2 regions of the Nonomuraea marmarensis genome follow, and region 2 is predicted to be linked to the other one. Evidence: predicted binding sites of a transcription regulator. Region 2 holds the regulator's gene; the other holds the start of a gene.

Region 1 (7,451 bases), on a different contig from region 2:
CAGGTCCACCGGCCTGCGCACGGTGAGCTCCTGCTCCGACTGGGCGAGCAGCAGCAGTCCCTCGATGAGCCGCTCGTAGCGGGCGTTGGTGCCGAGCAGCGCCCTGGCCAGCGCCTTGAGATCCTCCGAGGCCGCCGGCTCCTCCAGCGACACCTCCAGCACCGTGCGGTTGATGGCCAGCGGGGTGCGTAATTCGTGCGAGGCGTTGGCGATGAAGCGCCGTTGCGCGTCGAACACCCGGCCCAGCCGGTCCAGCATCGCGTCGAACGTGTCGGCCAGCCGCCCCACCTCGTCCGGCGGGCCGCGCAGCCCGATCCGCTCGTGCAGCGTGCTCTCCGACAGCCGCTGCGCCGTGTCCGTCACCCGGTCCAGCGGGCGCAGCGCCCGGTCGGCCACCACGTAGCCGAGCAGCAGCGCGATGATCCCGACCAGGATCATCACGATCACGGACGAGCGCAGCATCTCGCTGAGCACGCTGTCCGCGCGGTGCTCGACCTCGGCCTGGAACACGGCGTTCCCGGCGATCTTCGGCGGCACGGGGTCGGCCTCGGGCGGCATCGCTCCTCCCACAATCCTGGTGGAGCTGATCACGAACTGGTCGTCCATGGCCCGCGCGGTGATCAGGTAGGTGAGCCAGAGCAGGAGCGAGCCCGCCACGAAGAACAGCCCGCCGTACAGGAGCGTGAGCCGCAGCCGCAGCCGCCTGCTGTTCCACCAGAACCGGGCGGCCTCCATCCGCGGGGTCAAAGCCGGTATCCCTTGCCCGGCACGTTCTGGATCGCCGCGGGCACGCCGAGCTTCTTGCGCAACGACGTGATCGTGACCCGCAGCGCACCTGTGCTCGCGTCGGCGTACTCGTCCCAGACGCTCCTGCGCAGCTCGCCGGAGGTGACCAGTTCGCCGCCCGCGCTGAGCAGCTCGCGCAGCACGTCGAACTCCTTGCGGTTCAGCGGCACCTGCCGCCCGTCCCTGGTGACCGTGCGGCGGGCCGGGTCGAGCGTGATCCCGGCCCGTTCGAGCGGCGGGGCCGCGGCGCGCGCCGACCGGCGGGCCAGCGCTCTGACCCTGGCCACCAGCTCGGCGAACGCGAACGGCTTGACCAGGTAGTCGTCCGCCCCCAGCGCCAGCCCGTCGATCTTGTCGCGGATCAGGCCCGCCGCGGTCAGCATGAGCACCCGGCCGCCCCCGCCGCACTCGCGCAGCCGCCTGCACACGTCGTCGCCGTGCACCTCCGGCAGGTCCCGGTCGAGCACCACCACGTCGTAGTCGACGTACGCGGCCATGTCGAGGGCGTCCTGCCCGTCGTAGGCCACGTCCACGGCGATCGCGTGCAGCCTGAGCCCGTGCGCGACCGCGTCCGCCAGCCGTTCCTCGTCCTCGACGACAAGCACGCGCATCACCGGCCCCTTTCCCTCTGGCCATGAGCGTGACGGATCCCGTGTTAGCCGCGAGTAAGGGCTTATCCGGTTTTAGCACCCCATGAGCTGGAGTGAGGCCGCACCTCGGGCGAAGGACCCGGGGCGCTTAGGAGCGAAAGCCATGAACGTACGGCTGTTGCTGGTCGCCGTCCCCCTCACGCTGGCGCTGGCCGCGTGCGGCGGCGCGGCGGCCAAGGACGACGGCGTGGTCAGCGCGAGCGGCGCGACCACGTCCGCCAAGCCCACCGCCTCCCCGTCGGCCACGATGGACGCGCAGGAGGCGGGGCTGAAGTTCGCCCAGTGCATGCGCGAGCACGGCATCGACATGCCCGACCCCACGGGCGGCAGGATCGAGCTGAAGATCCCGCCGGGCACGGACCAGAACAAGGTCGAGAAGGCCCACAAGGCGTGTCAGCCGATCATGGACTCCGTCGTGCGCGACCAGACCCCGCCCAGCCAGCAGGACTTCGACCAGATGGTCAAGTTCGCGCAGTGCATGCGCCAGCACGGCGTGGACATGCCCGACCCCAAGCCGGGCGAAGGGCTGCGCATCCAGATGAGGGGCGGCTCGAAGGAGAAGCTCGAAGCCGCGCAGCAGGCCTGCGAGCAGTACCAGCCCGGCTTCGCCAAGGGCCGGAAGATCACCTCTGGTGGAGGCAAGCCGTGAGAAAGGGCCTCGCGCTGGGCGGCGGCACCGTCCTGGCCGCCGCCGTCACATGGACCGCGGTGGCCGTCATGAACGACGGCGTCACCGGCGCCGCCACGCCTGCCAAGCCCCCGGTGCCCGCCACCGCGGACATCACCAGGCAGGACCTGGTGGAGACGAAGACCGTGGACGGCTCGCTCACGTACGCGGGCGAACGGCGGCTCGCCTCGGGCGCCTCCGGCACCGTGACGTGGGTCGCTGCCGAGGGCGCGGTGATCCGCCGCGGCCGCCCGCTGCTCAGGGTGGACCGCAGGCCGCTGGTGCTGATGTACGGGAGGCTGCCGCTGTACCGGACCCTGCAGCAGGGGGTGTCCGACGGGCCCGACGTGGAGCAGCTGGAGCGTAACCTCAAGGCGCTCGGGTACGGCGACTACCTCACCGTGGACGACCACTTCAGCTACGCCACCTCGCAGGCGGTCAAGGAGTGGCAGGACGATCGCGGGCTGGCGGAGACCGGGAACGTGGACGCGGCCCAGGTCGTGTTCCAGCCCGCCGCCGTACGCGTGACGGACGCCAAGGCCACCGTCGGCGCCAGGACCGCTCCCGGGCAGCAGGCGCTCACGGTCAGCGGCATCCGGCGGCTGGTGCACGTGGACCTCGACACCGGCGACCAGTCGCTGGCCCGCAAGGGCGCCAAGGTCACGGTGACGCTGCCCGGCGGGGAACAGGCCAGGGGCACGATCACGTCGGTCGGGACGGTGGCGGAGACGTCGGGCCAGGACCAGGACACGAGCACCACGATCGACGTGGACATCACACTGGCCAAACCGCCGAAGACGAAACTGGACCAGGCGCCGGTGGAGGTGGAGATGGCCAGCGAACGCCACTCGGACGTGCTGGCGGTGCCGGTGGAGGCGCTGCTGGCGCTGCGCGAGGGCGGGTTCGGGGTCGAGGTGGTGGAAGGCCCGGCCACCAGGATCGTGCCGGTGGAGACAGGGGCGTTCGGCGGCGGGCTGGTGGAGATCGAAGGCGCCGGGCTGGCCGAGGGCATGAAGGTCGGGGTGCCGGCCCAATGACCGGCTCTTCGCCCGGACCCCGCCCGGAATCGGAGCCCTCCATCGTGGAGCTGCGCGCGGTGACCAAGACCTACCCCGGCCAGGTGCACGCGCTGCGCGGAGTGGACCTGACGATCGCCCGCGGCGACCTGCTGGCCATCGTCGGCCCGTCGGGGTCCGGCAAGTCGACCATGCTGCACATGATCGGCACGCTCGACAAGCCGTCCACCGGCACCGTGCGCATCGCCGGGCACGACATCGCCACCCTGTCCGACCGCGAGCTGTCCGCGCTCCGCTCGCGCCACCTGGGGTTCGTCTTCCAGCAGTTCCACCTGGCGCCCGGGGTCAGCGCGCTGGACAACGTGGCCGACGGCCTCCTCTACACCGGCATGGGCCGCCGCGCCCGCCGCGACCGGGCCGCCGCCGCCCTGGAACGGGTCGGGCTCGGGCACCGGCTCCGGCACAAGCCGTCGGAGCTGTCCGGCGGCGAGCAGCAGCGGGTGGCGGTCGCCCGCGCCGTGGCGGGGGACCCGCCGCTGCTGCTGGCCGACGAGCCGACCGGCAACCTGGACTCCACCGCCGGCGCCGACGTGCTGGCCGTGCTGGCCGGCCTGCACGAGTCCGGCACCACCGTCGCCATCATCACCCACGACGCCGAGATCGCCGGCTGGTGCCGCCGCCAGGTACGCCTGCGCGACGGCCTGATCGTCGACGGCCACGACCACGACCACCTGAGCCCCGTGGAGCTCTTGAAAGGAGCCAGGCGATGACCCGGACCCGAGCCGCAGCAGGAGAGCGGCTGGCCCCGGGCAGGCTCAGCCCCGGCGACGTGCTGCGAGTCGGCGCCGCCGGGCTGCGCGCCCGCCCCACCAGGGTGATCCTCTCCGCGCTCGGCATCGCCATCGGCATCGCGACGATGATCGCCGTGATCGGGATCTCGTCCTCCTCCCGCGAGCAACTCCTGCGCCAGCTCGACCGGCTTGGCACCAACCTGCTGACCGTCGCTCCGGGCCAGACGATGTTCGGGGAGGACGCCAAGCTGCCCACCGGCGCGCTGGCCATGGTCCAGCGCATCCGCCCGGTCCGGACGGCCGCCGCCACCGGCAGCGTCGAGGCCACCGTACGGCGCAACAACCACATCCCCGACTCCGTCACCGGCGGCATCGCCGTACAGGCTGCCAGCACCGACCTGCTGGCCACCCTGGAGGGCGCGGTCACCAAGGGCACCTGGCTGAACGCGGCCACCGCCGCCCAACCGGCCGTCGTCCTCGGCTCGGCCACGGCCGAACGGCTCGGCCTGGCCAGGACCGGCGTACAGGTGTGGATGGGCGGCCGCTGGTTCACGGTGATCGGGATTCTCGGGCCGATGCCGCTCGCCCCGGAGATCGAACGCTCGGCCCTGGTCGGGTTCCCGGCCGCGCAGGAACTGCTCGGCTTCGACGGCTACCCCACGACCATCTACGAGCGCTCATCGGACGAGGCGGTGGAGTCGGTACGCGCGGTGCTGCCGCGCACGGTCAACCCGGAGAACCCGGACGAGGTCACCGTGAGCAGGCCGTCGGACGCCCTGGAGGCCAAAGCCGCCGCCACGGGCGCCTTCACCAACCTGCTGCTGGGCCTGGGCGCGGTCGCGCTGCTCGTGGGCGGCGTCGGGGTGGCCAACACGATGGTCATCTCGGTGCTGGAACGCAGGAAGGAGATCGGCCTGCGCCGCTCGCTCGGGGCGACCCGGGGCCAGGTGCGCATCCAGTTCCTGTCGGAGTCACTGCTGCTGTCGGCACTCGGCGGGCTGGTGGGAGCGGTGCTGGGCGCACTGGCCACCACGGCCTACGCCCTGTCGAGGAACTGGCCGCCGGTGGTGCCGCCGTGGGCCCTGGGCGGGGCGATCGCCGCGACCCTGCTGATCGGCACGATCGCGGGCATCTACCCGGCCATGCGAGCCGCCCGCCTCTCCCCCACCGTGGCCCTCGCCACCACCTGACCCCCACCCGCGGCCCGGCCCGTGCGCTCCAAGGCGCCGTGCTCGTCTACAGGCTGCAAGCCGCCGCCTGAGAAGCGGGTCTGCACAAAAAAGGAATCACCCAGGGGTCAGAAGGCGGCGGCCAGGGCCATCGCGGCGGCGGCCTCGTGACGTAGAACCATGATCAGAAGTGTGGCGATCAACGTGGCGATGAGCAGCCAGCTGATCAGGATGATGACCGTCGAGCGCCGGGGCCGGCGTCTGGCGCCGCCTTCCCCCTTCGACCTCGCCTCGCTGCGACGAACCCGCTCATTGAACGACTCGAGCCGTGCGACTAGTCGCGGATCGTCGTCGACGAGGTGCTGCTCGATCTGTGCCAGCATCCGCTCCTCGTCCTGCGACCAGGCCATAGGTGCACCTCCCGAACGCAAGCTCTCGTGCGTCTTTCTGCCCAACCCTGAAGATCATTAGCCCCCCGCTTACCAGGTAATTGCAACCTCTTTTCGGTTTGCGATCAAGCTCGAACCTTTGTTCTAATCATGGCATGCGCTGGGACAACCTGCGCCTGACCGGGCCCGGTCAGGACGATCCGGCCGTGCCGTTGTTCGCTCGCGGCGCGGTCACCCGCACGTTCGACACGCCCGAGTTCAAGGGCATGACCTTCTACGAGATCCGGGCCAGATCCATCATCAACCGGGTGCCGGGGGCCAGCCGGGTGCCGTTCGAGTACACGATCAACCCCTACCGCGGCTGCAGCCACCGGTGTGTTTACTGCTTTGCTCGAAAAACACATGAATATCTAGATTTGGATGCCGGAGCGGACTTCGACTCGAAGATCGTCGTCAAGGTCAACGCCGCCGAGCTCGCCCGCAAGGAGCTGGCCTCGCCCCGATGGGGCGGCCAGCACGTGGCGATGGGCACCAACGTCGACTGCTACCAGCGCGCCGAGGGCCGCTACCGGCTGATGCGCGGCATCCTGGGCGCGCTGCGCGACGCCGCCAACCCGTTCTCGATCCTCACCAAGGGCACGCTGATCCTGCGCGACCTCGACCTGCTGACCGAGGCCGCCGACGTGACCGAGGTGGGCGCCAACGTGTCGGTCGGGTTCGTCGATCCGGGGATGTGGCGGGCGGTCGAGGCGGGCACCCCCAACCCGCGCCGCCGCCTGGAGGTCTGCGCGACGCTCAACGACAACGGCATCGGCTGCGGGGTGCTGATGGCGCCGATCCTGCCCTTCCTCACCGACTCCCCCGACCAGCTGGAGCGTACGGTCAAGGAGATCGCCCAGTCGGGCGCCACGCACATCGTCCCGATCGTGCTGCACCTGCGGCCGGGGGCGCGCGAGTGGTGGCTGACCTGGCTGTCACGCGAGCACCCCCGGCTGGTGCCGCGCTACCTGGAGCTGTACGGCCGCGGCGCCTACGCCCCGAAGTCCTACCAGCAACGGATCACGGACCAGGTCAAGGAGCTGGCGAAGCACCACGGCGTCGGCCGCGCCACCCCAGCCATGGCCCGCCGCCTCCCACCCCGCCACGCGCCGCGCCCCGCCCAGCCGGAACAACTCCGGCTCTTGTGAGGCCCTGCGGGCGCAGCGTCCCAAGGTGCGGATATCGCTGTCCCAAGGTGCGGATAAATCGTTGGCCCGCGCCCGGCAGGCGGTGGCAGGATGGACGGGCATTGCCGGCCGACGATCAGGAGCATGAGATGCGGCGCCGCCTCGGAATCTCCCAGCGCCCCATTGGCACGAGAGTTCTCGAGGGCTCCTCCAAGCATGCACATCCTGAACATCGGCATCCTCGCGCACGTAGACGCGGGCAAGACCAGCCTCACTGAGCGGCTGCTGTTCGAGACCGGCGTGATCGACCGGCTCGGCAGCGTAGACCGGGGCAGCACCCAGACCGACACCGGCGAGATCGAACGCCGCCGCGGCATCACGATCCGCACCGCCGTCGCCTCCTTCACCCTGGGTGACCTGCGGGTCAACCTGGTGGACACGCCCGGCCACGCCGACTTCGTGGCCGAGGTGGAGCGGGCGCTCGGCGTGCTCGACGGCGCCGTGCTGGTGTTGTCGGCCGTCGAGGGCGTCCAGCCGCACACCCGGGTCCTGATGAAGACCCTGCGGAAGTTGCGCCTGCCCACACTGATCTTCGTGAACAAGATCGACCGGGCGGGGGCCAGGGAGCGGGAGCTGCTGGCCGACATACGGCGGCGGCTCTCGCCGTACATCGTCGCGTTGAACACCGTGCGCGACATCGGGACCCCCGCGGCCACCACCCGCGCCGTCGCCTCCACGGAGGAGGCGGCCGAGGTGCTGGCCGAGCGGGACGACGGGCTGCTGGAGCTGCTCGTGGACGGGAAGGTGCCCGACGGCG
Region 2 (7,451 bases):
GCCGCCCTTGAAGATCACGCCCTCTTCCTTGTACCACTCCAGGATCGACTCCATCTGGTCGTCCACGGAGAGGATAAAGCAAGCGCTTACTTGTTGAGGTGACTGCGTGCCCACGTTGAACCAGACCGGCGAGTTGAACGCGAACACCTGGTGCGCGAGCGCGTGCTTGAGCTCGTGGTCGAAGATCTCGGCGTCCTCGTCGCCGGCGAAGTAGCCGTGCTCGATCCCGGTCCTGGTGTAGACGCCGACGACCCGGTCGATCAGCTGCTTCAGGCTCCACTCGCGCTGCGGGGTGCCCACGGCGCCGCGGAAGTATTTGGTCGTCACGATGTTGGTCGCGTTGACCGACCAGAACTCGGGGAACTCGACACCTCGCTGCTCAAAATTGATCGTGCCGTCGCGCCAGTTCGTCATGACGACGTCGCGGCGCTCCCACTGGATCTCGTCATACGGGTGCACGCCGGGCTTGGTGAAGATCCGCTTCATCTTCAGTCCCTTGCGCGGACGCTTGCCTCCGCGCGTGACTGAACCGCTGGCCGTCTCCGTCATGACTCCCCCTTCTCCGCCTTCAACTGTGAGATCTCGGCCTCGAAGTCCGCCAGGCTCTCGAAACCGCGATACACCGATGCGAACCGCAGGTAGGCCACCTCGTCGAGCTCCCGCAGCGGGCCCAGGATGGCCAGACCCACTTCGTTGGAGGGGAGCTCGGCCGCGCCCTTGGCCCTGATGGCCTCTTCCACCCGCTGCCCGAGCTGCGCCAGTGAGTCCTCACTGACCGGTCTGCCCTGACATGCCCGCCGCACGCCCGCGACGACCTTGTCCCGCGAGAACGGCTCTGTCACTCCGCTGCGCTTGCTCACCATGAGCAGTACGGTCTCCTGCGTGGTGAACCTGCGCCCGCACTCGGGACAGGTGCGACGGCGTCTGATGGCCCCGCCGTCGTCCGTGGAGCGGCTGTCGATGACCCTGGTGTCAGGGTGGCGACAGAACGGACAGTGCACGCTTTCGCCTCCATCTATGGCCACCACCGCGCACGTAGCGGGATGCTCGCGCACGCCCCACGGTTGTCCATGGAGCGGTCACGTAAACACAAGGTGTGGTGAACTACATCGGTGTAACTACTAGATGTTGTGGTCCAACCGTAGAAGCGAGCGACCATGAACGCAAGTTGACCGACCCCAATCGAACTGAAGTCGCTGATCAGCCCCGCCATCCCTCCTGACTCGGGCGTGTCGCCATCAACACCGGGCCGCTGAACGATGTTCCCGCCGGTAGAGACGTCACAGGAGTTGCATGGGCGCTCGTTCGTGAACAAACCTCACAAAGGTACCGGAGACCCCGTAGGCCACAAATCGCGCCTCCCGGCACACCTCAGCCCACTAGGCGAGCGCACGTGCACCACCGCACGTGCCCAGGACGCCCGGGGCGCGCGCCACCCTGCGGTTCGCGTGCCACATCCACGTCCCCCGTCAACGGCGCGCGACCGAGACATCAGAAACCCCGGAGCCGGAGCCGACCAGGCAACCAATCGACCTGAGACCGCCCCACCCCAGCCCCGGCGACCCGGCGACCCGGCGATCAGCGTAAGGCGGTTGTGTCGCTTGGGACGTAGAGGCGGGTGCCGGGGCGGATGATGGAGTCGGGCAGGCCGTTCAAGCGCTTGATCTCCGCCACCACAACGCCGGGATCGTCCCCTTGGGCGAGCGCGTCGGCGATCACCCAGAGCGTGTCCCCTTTGTGCACCTCCACCCAGGGCAACCCCGCATGGCTGGGCACCACGACCTTCACCGCCGCATGCCCCGCCGTGCGCGTCCCGAGCCAGAACCCGCCCAGCGACAATAACGCCACCGCGACCACCAGCACGACCCGCCCGCGACGAGTCAGCCGCACCGGCGGGGCGGAACGACGCCTGAGCCGCGCCGCCACCCGCCGCTCACGCCACCTCAATCCGCGTCGCTCGCGCCGCCTCTCAGCCCGTTGCTCGCGGCGCTTCGCAGCCCTCCGGCCCCATCCCCGCTGCCCGTCAGCAGCCGACCCCCGCACCGCCCTACTGGTCGCCCTCGCCCCTCGACCTCCATCAACGCCGCCCCCCATCCCCCGGCCCCCACCGGGGATGGCCCTCGGCCCGCGCCCCCGAACGCGGCCAGCCCCCGGCCCGCCACCCGCGTCGCCGCCGGCGCTGCGCGCGCGACCCGTATCAGCACCGGCCCTGGACGTCTCTGGTGGCCTTCGCCCGCCGCCTGTGCCGCCCTCCGCCCCTATGGCCTGCCCTCGACGCCCCCCTGCATCGAGGGTGTCGGCGTCGGCACCTCCCCGGCCCTGCAGTTGGGCGCCTGGACGCGGTGACGGGACAAGCCGCAAATAGGGCTTTCCGCGCCCCCGAGCCACACCCCCGCCGGACGAAGGGCCCTCACGCCGCCCCCCGCCACTCGAACGGGGCCCCAACCTCTTGCCGGAATTCCCGCGGGATCCAGCCCCCGAGCGCGTATTGTCTCCCCGTCGATCCTTGCCCTGCGTGGCATCGGCGATGAGTGTGAGTCGTTTGGTGTCTTCGCTGGTCGTGTCCGTATTCGTGGTCGTTCGCATGGATGACCTCCCGCCGTGTGACCCCTGGAAAAGGCCCAATAAAAGATCAGCAAATCGAACACGGTGTCGATCGAACTCCCGTACGATGTTGTACACCACACTGGCGACAATTTCGAGGAAGACTCGAACAATTGTTTGAAGATGATCTTCAACAGCGATACGGTCGCTGTGTGCGACATCAAGACCACGGACCGGGAGGTTCGCCGGTGAGGCGGGCCGCCAGGCGAGGAGGAAGAGCATGAGTGAGCGGGATGACGCAAACGGGGTCAGCGACCTCGCGGTGCGCCGGCGCGATTCCCTGGGGCTGACTCCCAGACAGCGCAAGATCCTCGAAGTGATTCGCGACTCGGTGCAACAGCGCGGATATCCGCCCTCCATGCGCGAAATCGGCGAGGCGGTGCAGCTGACCAGCACGTCCAGCGTGTCGCACCAGCTGACGGCGCTGCAGCGCAAGGGCTACCTGCGCCGCGACCCGCACCGGCCGCGCGCGCTCGAGGTGCGCCTGCCGGGCGAGCCCGTGTTGTGGGTCGACCCCGACGCCAGCGACGACGAGCCCACGATCAGCCGCCCCACGGCCGCCTACGTGCCGCTCGTCGGCCGCATCGCCGCCGGTGGCCCGATCCTCGCCGAGGAGAGCGTCGAGGACGTCTTCGCGCTGCCCAAGCAGCTCGTCGGCGAGGGCACGCTGTTCCTCCTGCAGGTCACCGGTGACTCGATGATCGAGGCCGCCATCGCCGACGGCGACTGGGTGGTCGTCCGCCAGCAGCCGGTGGCGGAGAGCGGCGACATCGTGGCCGCCATGATCGAGGGCGAGGCCACCGTCAAGACCTTCAAGCGCAAGGACGGCCACGTCTGGCTCGTCCCGCACAACGCCAACTACGAGCCCATCCCCGGCGACGAGGCCAGCGTCCTGGGCAAGGTCGTAGCAGTCCTCCGCCGGTTGTAATCGGACGTCGTAACCGACGGCCACTCGGGCGCGCGTCATGCGTCGCGCCGCGTTCCGGCGCGCGCCAAAAACACATACATGCACGGGGTACGACACCACCCAGGCCAGGCGGTCATCCTCGCCGCACCGTCCTTCGGCCGAACGGCCATGGTCCGGAGTGGACGTCGTAGCCGCCGTGGTGAGCTGGCACGCGCCGTCAGCGACGCGCGCCAGGATGGCGACCAGACGGACGCGAGCCAGTGTCAGGGCAGCGGCGGCAGGTCGGGCGGAGTCGCGGCCGGGTGCTCCTCAAGGGCGGCCAGAGCCAGCTCGATCGCCTTCTCCAGTTGCGGATCCCGCCCCGCCACCCGGTCCTGCGGTGTGATCACCACTTCGATGTCCGGCTCCACCCCGTGGTTCTCCACCCCCCACCCCTGCCCGTCGATCCAGAACGAGTACCGAGGCTGCGTGACCCGGGTCCCGTCCACCAGCGAATACCGCGAGTCGATCCCGATCACCCCGCCCCACGTCCGGGTCCCCACCAGCGGCCCGATGCCACGGTTCTTGATCCCGGCGCTCACGATGTCACCGTCGGAGGCCGCGAACTCGTCGGTGATCGTCACGATCGGCCCCCGAGGTGAGTCCTCCGGATACCGCATCGGCTCGTACCCGCGCGCCCGCGCCCACCCGGTGACCTTGCGGGACAGCTTCTCCAGCACCAGCTCAGACAGGTGCCCGCCGCCGTTCTCCCGCACGTCCACGACCAGCCCGTCATAAGCCATCTCGGTACGCAGGTCCCGATGGAACTGCGCCCACCCGGAAGCCACCATGTCGGGCACGTGCAGGTATCCGAGCCTGCCGCCGGACGCCTCCCTGACGTGGGCCCGGCGACTCTCCACCCAGTCGTGGTAGCGCAGCTGCGACTCGTCCGCGATCGGGCTGACCACGACCCGGCGCGGGTCCCCACCGGCGGCGGGCCGCACGGTCAGCTCGATCGGCTGGTTGGCGGTGCCGGCGAGGAGGGCGAGGGGGCCGCGTACCGGATCCACCGGACGCCCGCCCACCGCGACGATCGCGTCGCCCGGACGGACGGCCACGCCGGGCGCGAGGAGCGGCGAGCGGGCGGCGTGGTCGGAGGACTCGCCGGGCAGGATGCGCGTGACCCGCCACACCCCGTCGGCGTCACGCGAGAGGTCGGCGCCGAGCAGGCCCTGGCGGCGCCGGGGGTCGTAGCCGCCGCCGTTGCCGTAGGCGTAGGCGTGTGAGGTGCCCAGCTCGCCCTGCGTCTCCCAGAGCACGTCGATCAGCTCGGAATGGGCGCCGATGCGTTCGACCAGCGGTTCGTAGCGGTCGAGCACGGCCTGCCAGTCGACGCCGTTCATGTCCTCGCGCCAGAAGTGGTCGCGCATGAGCCGCCCCGCCTCGCGGAAGCCCTGCCGCCACTCGGCGACCGGGTCGAGCTGCACGGTGATCCGGTCGAGGTCGATGGTGACGACCTCGTCGCCCTCCCCGGCGGCGCGGGTCTGCAGGCCGTTCTTGCCGTTGGTGACGAGCCTGGTGCCGTCGCCGCTGACCTCGAACGAGCGCACCTCCCTGCCCAGCTCGGTCTTGGCGCGCTTCTTGAGGTCGTAGCGTTCCAGCACGATCTCGTTCGTGGACTCGGTCCCGTCGCCGAGTTGCCCCGCGAGCGGGTAGCGCAGCCACAACAGCGCGTCCTTCGCGGTACGCAGGTTGTGATACCGCCCGGCGGGCACCGGCACCGGCACGACCCGCGAGGCGAGCCCCTCGGGATCGACCTCGGTACGCGGCGGCGCGTCGTCCTTCTTCTCCTCCTTGCCGGGCTTGTCGTCCTCGCCGTTGAACCCGCGCCCCTGCAACGAGGGGTCGAACGGCGACGGCGTGGCGGCCTGCAGAGGCACGATGTACGGCTTGCACCCGGCAGGGAACGACAGGTCGAAGACGTGCGCGTCGTAAACGGGATCGAACGTGCGCACCGACAGGAATGCCAGATGTTTCCCGTCCTTGCTGAACACCGGGTCGTAGTCGGCGAACCGCACCGGCGTCACGTCGATCACCGACGTACCGTCCACCCGCCCCATCTTGATCTGCGACAGCGGTTCGTGATGCGGATGTTCCCAGGCCAGCCAGCCCGAGTCGGGCGAGAACGTCAGCCCGCTGACGTCCCCCTGCGTGGTCCGATCCAGTTCCCGGATATTTCCGGACTCGAGGTCGACCACCAGCAGCCGCCCGTCATGCGTGGCCACTGCCACGTGCTTGCCGTCGGGCGATGCCTCCAGTTCGAGCACCCGCCCGAGTTGCCCGGCGGCCAGCGTCCTGACCTCGCCGCCGGGCGTGCCGATCTCCAGCCCGTCCTCCCCGCTGGCGTCGGACACCCACACGGCCTTCCCGTCCGCGTCGAGCGCGCGCGGCAGGCGTACCCGGACGCCCGCCTGCACCCGCAACGCGCCCGCGGGCCCGTCGCGGTGGGTCACCCAGTGCGCGGTCCCGCGGATCTCCACCGCGCTGGCTCGCCCGGTCGTGTCCGGCGAGTACGAGCCGACCCGCGTGGGCGCGGGCCGCCTGGCCCGCCCGGGACGCGGCCCGCCGAGCCGCACGTCCAGCCGGTACGGCTCCGCGTCCAGGCTCTCCAGCAACCACAGATCCCCGGCGTGACCGTAGATCACCCGCTCCCCGTCGCCGGCCGCGTGACGGGCGTAGAACTCCGCATGGGAGCTGTGCCGGCGCAGGTCGGACCCGTCGGGCAGGGCGGAGTACACGTTCCCGATGCCGTCGATGTCGGCCAGGAACACGATCCGGTCCCCCACCCAGCTGACCGACCAGTACTGGGCCGTGCTGTCGGCGAACAGCCTGGTGAACTCCCCGTCCCCGCCGGCGTCGACCCAGATCTTGCCCGCCGTGCCGCCCCGGTACCGCTTCCACTGCGACGGTTCGCGCCACAACGCCGACACGGTGGCGACCTTGGCGCCACTGACGGCGACGTCACTGACCCACCCGTACGGCAGGCGGGTGGCCGGGCCGCCGTCGAGCGGCACCGCGTAGGCCCAGTTCCTGCTGCGCTCGCTCTGCCCCGCCGAGGTGATCGCGAGCACGTCCCCCTCGCCGGTCCACCCGCGCACGCCGGTCGTGGCGCTGCCCCAGTAGGTCAGCCGCTCCCCCTCGGGCCCGTCGATCTCGGCCGCGAACACCTCCGGCGCGCCCTCTCTGCCGCCGCTCCACGCGATGCGGGTGCCGTCGGGCGAGAACCTCGGATGAGACACCGGTACGCGGTCCGCGGTGAACCGCCAGGCCCTCCCGCCGGTCAGCGGAGCCAGCCAGACATCGTCGTCGGCGACGAAGGTGACCAGGTCACCGTGCAGGTGCGGATATCTCAGGTATGCGCCATTTGTCACAGGTGCACACTAATGCTAAATGCCAAGGTCAGCCCAAGAATTCTCCGCCCAGCCCACCTGTGCTGTCCTTCGAACGGTCAAGCCGGGCGAGGGCCGGCGGAGCTCGCCATCGAGGATCTCCACTCCCTGGACGCTAATCCGGACACACCCGGGTAGCCCCGACCGCATGGTGCAAATCGGCTACACCCTGATGTCCGAGCAGACCCCGGCGCGCGAGCTGGTCGACTACGCCGCGACGGCCGAGCGCGTCGGCTTCGACTACGCGGTCATCTCCGACCACTACTTCCCGTGGGTCGAGGAGATGGGGCACTCACCCTACTGCTGGTCGGTGCTCGGCGCCGCGGCCCAGGTCACCCAGCGGCTGCCGCTCATGACGTACGTGACGTGCCCCATCATGCGTTATCACCCGGCCGTGGTGGCGCAGAAGGCGGCCACGATGGGGGTGCTGAGCGGGGGCAGGTTCACGCTCGGCCTCGGTGCGGGCGAGAACCTGAACGAGCACGTCATCGGTGAGGGATGGCCGCCCGTCG

Evidence for each region. Region 2 encodes LexA, which represses DNA repair genes until DNA is damaged. Its sites were predicted from a motif close to TCGAACANNTGTTCGA; they were not measured.
Region 1: ACFLIM_RS08160 (Rv2578c family radical SAM protein) is a predicted target of LexA. The motif match lies at 5,600-5,615, and genes of this name have one in related genera.

What each region holds. Positions count from the first base shown of each region.
Region 1 covers NZ_JBICRM010000004.1:161,870-169,320, forward strand. The annotation lists gene ACFLIM_RS08125 (sensor histidine kinase) at 1-747, opposite strand, end outside; gene ACFLIM_RS08130 (response regulator transcription factor) at 744-1,397, opposite strand; gene ACFLIM_RS08135 (hypothetical protein) at 1,540-2,085, shown strand; gene ACFLIM_RS08140 (efflux RND transporter periplasmic adaptor subunit) at 2,082-3,140, shown strand; gene ACFLIM_RS08145 (ABC transporter ATP-binding protein) at 3,137-3,889, shown strand; gene ACFLIM_RS08150 (ABC transporter permease) at 3,886-5,100, shown strand; gene ACFLIM_RS08155 (DUF3040 domain-containing protein) at 5,208-5,489, opposite strand; gene ACFLIM_RS08160 (Rv2578c family radical SAM protein) at 5,624-6,655, shown strand; gene ACFLIM_RS08165 (GTP-binding protein) at 6,851-7,451, shown strand, end outside.
Region 2 covers NZ_JBICRM010000013.1:101,864-109,314, forward strand. The annotation lists gene ACFLIM_RS22515 (vitamin B12-dependent ribonucleotide reductase) at 1-549, opposite strand, end outside; gene nrdR (transcriptional regulator NrdR) at 546-1,001, opposite strand; gene ACFLIM_RS22525 (LysM peptidoglycan-binding domain-containing protein) at 1,579-1,890, opposite strand; gene lexA (transcriptional repressor LexA) at 2,825-3,532, shown strand; gene ACFLIM_RS22535 (S41 family peptidase) at 3,775-6,921, opposite strand; gene ACFLIM_RS22540 (TIGR03557 family F420-dependent LLM class oxidoreductase) at 7,088-7,451, shown strand, end outside.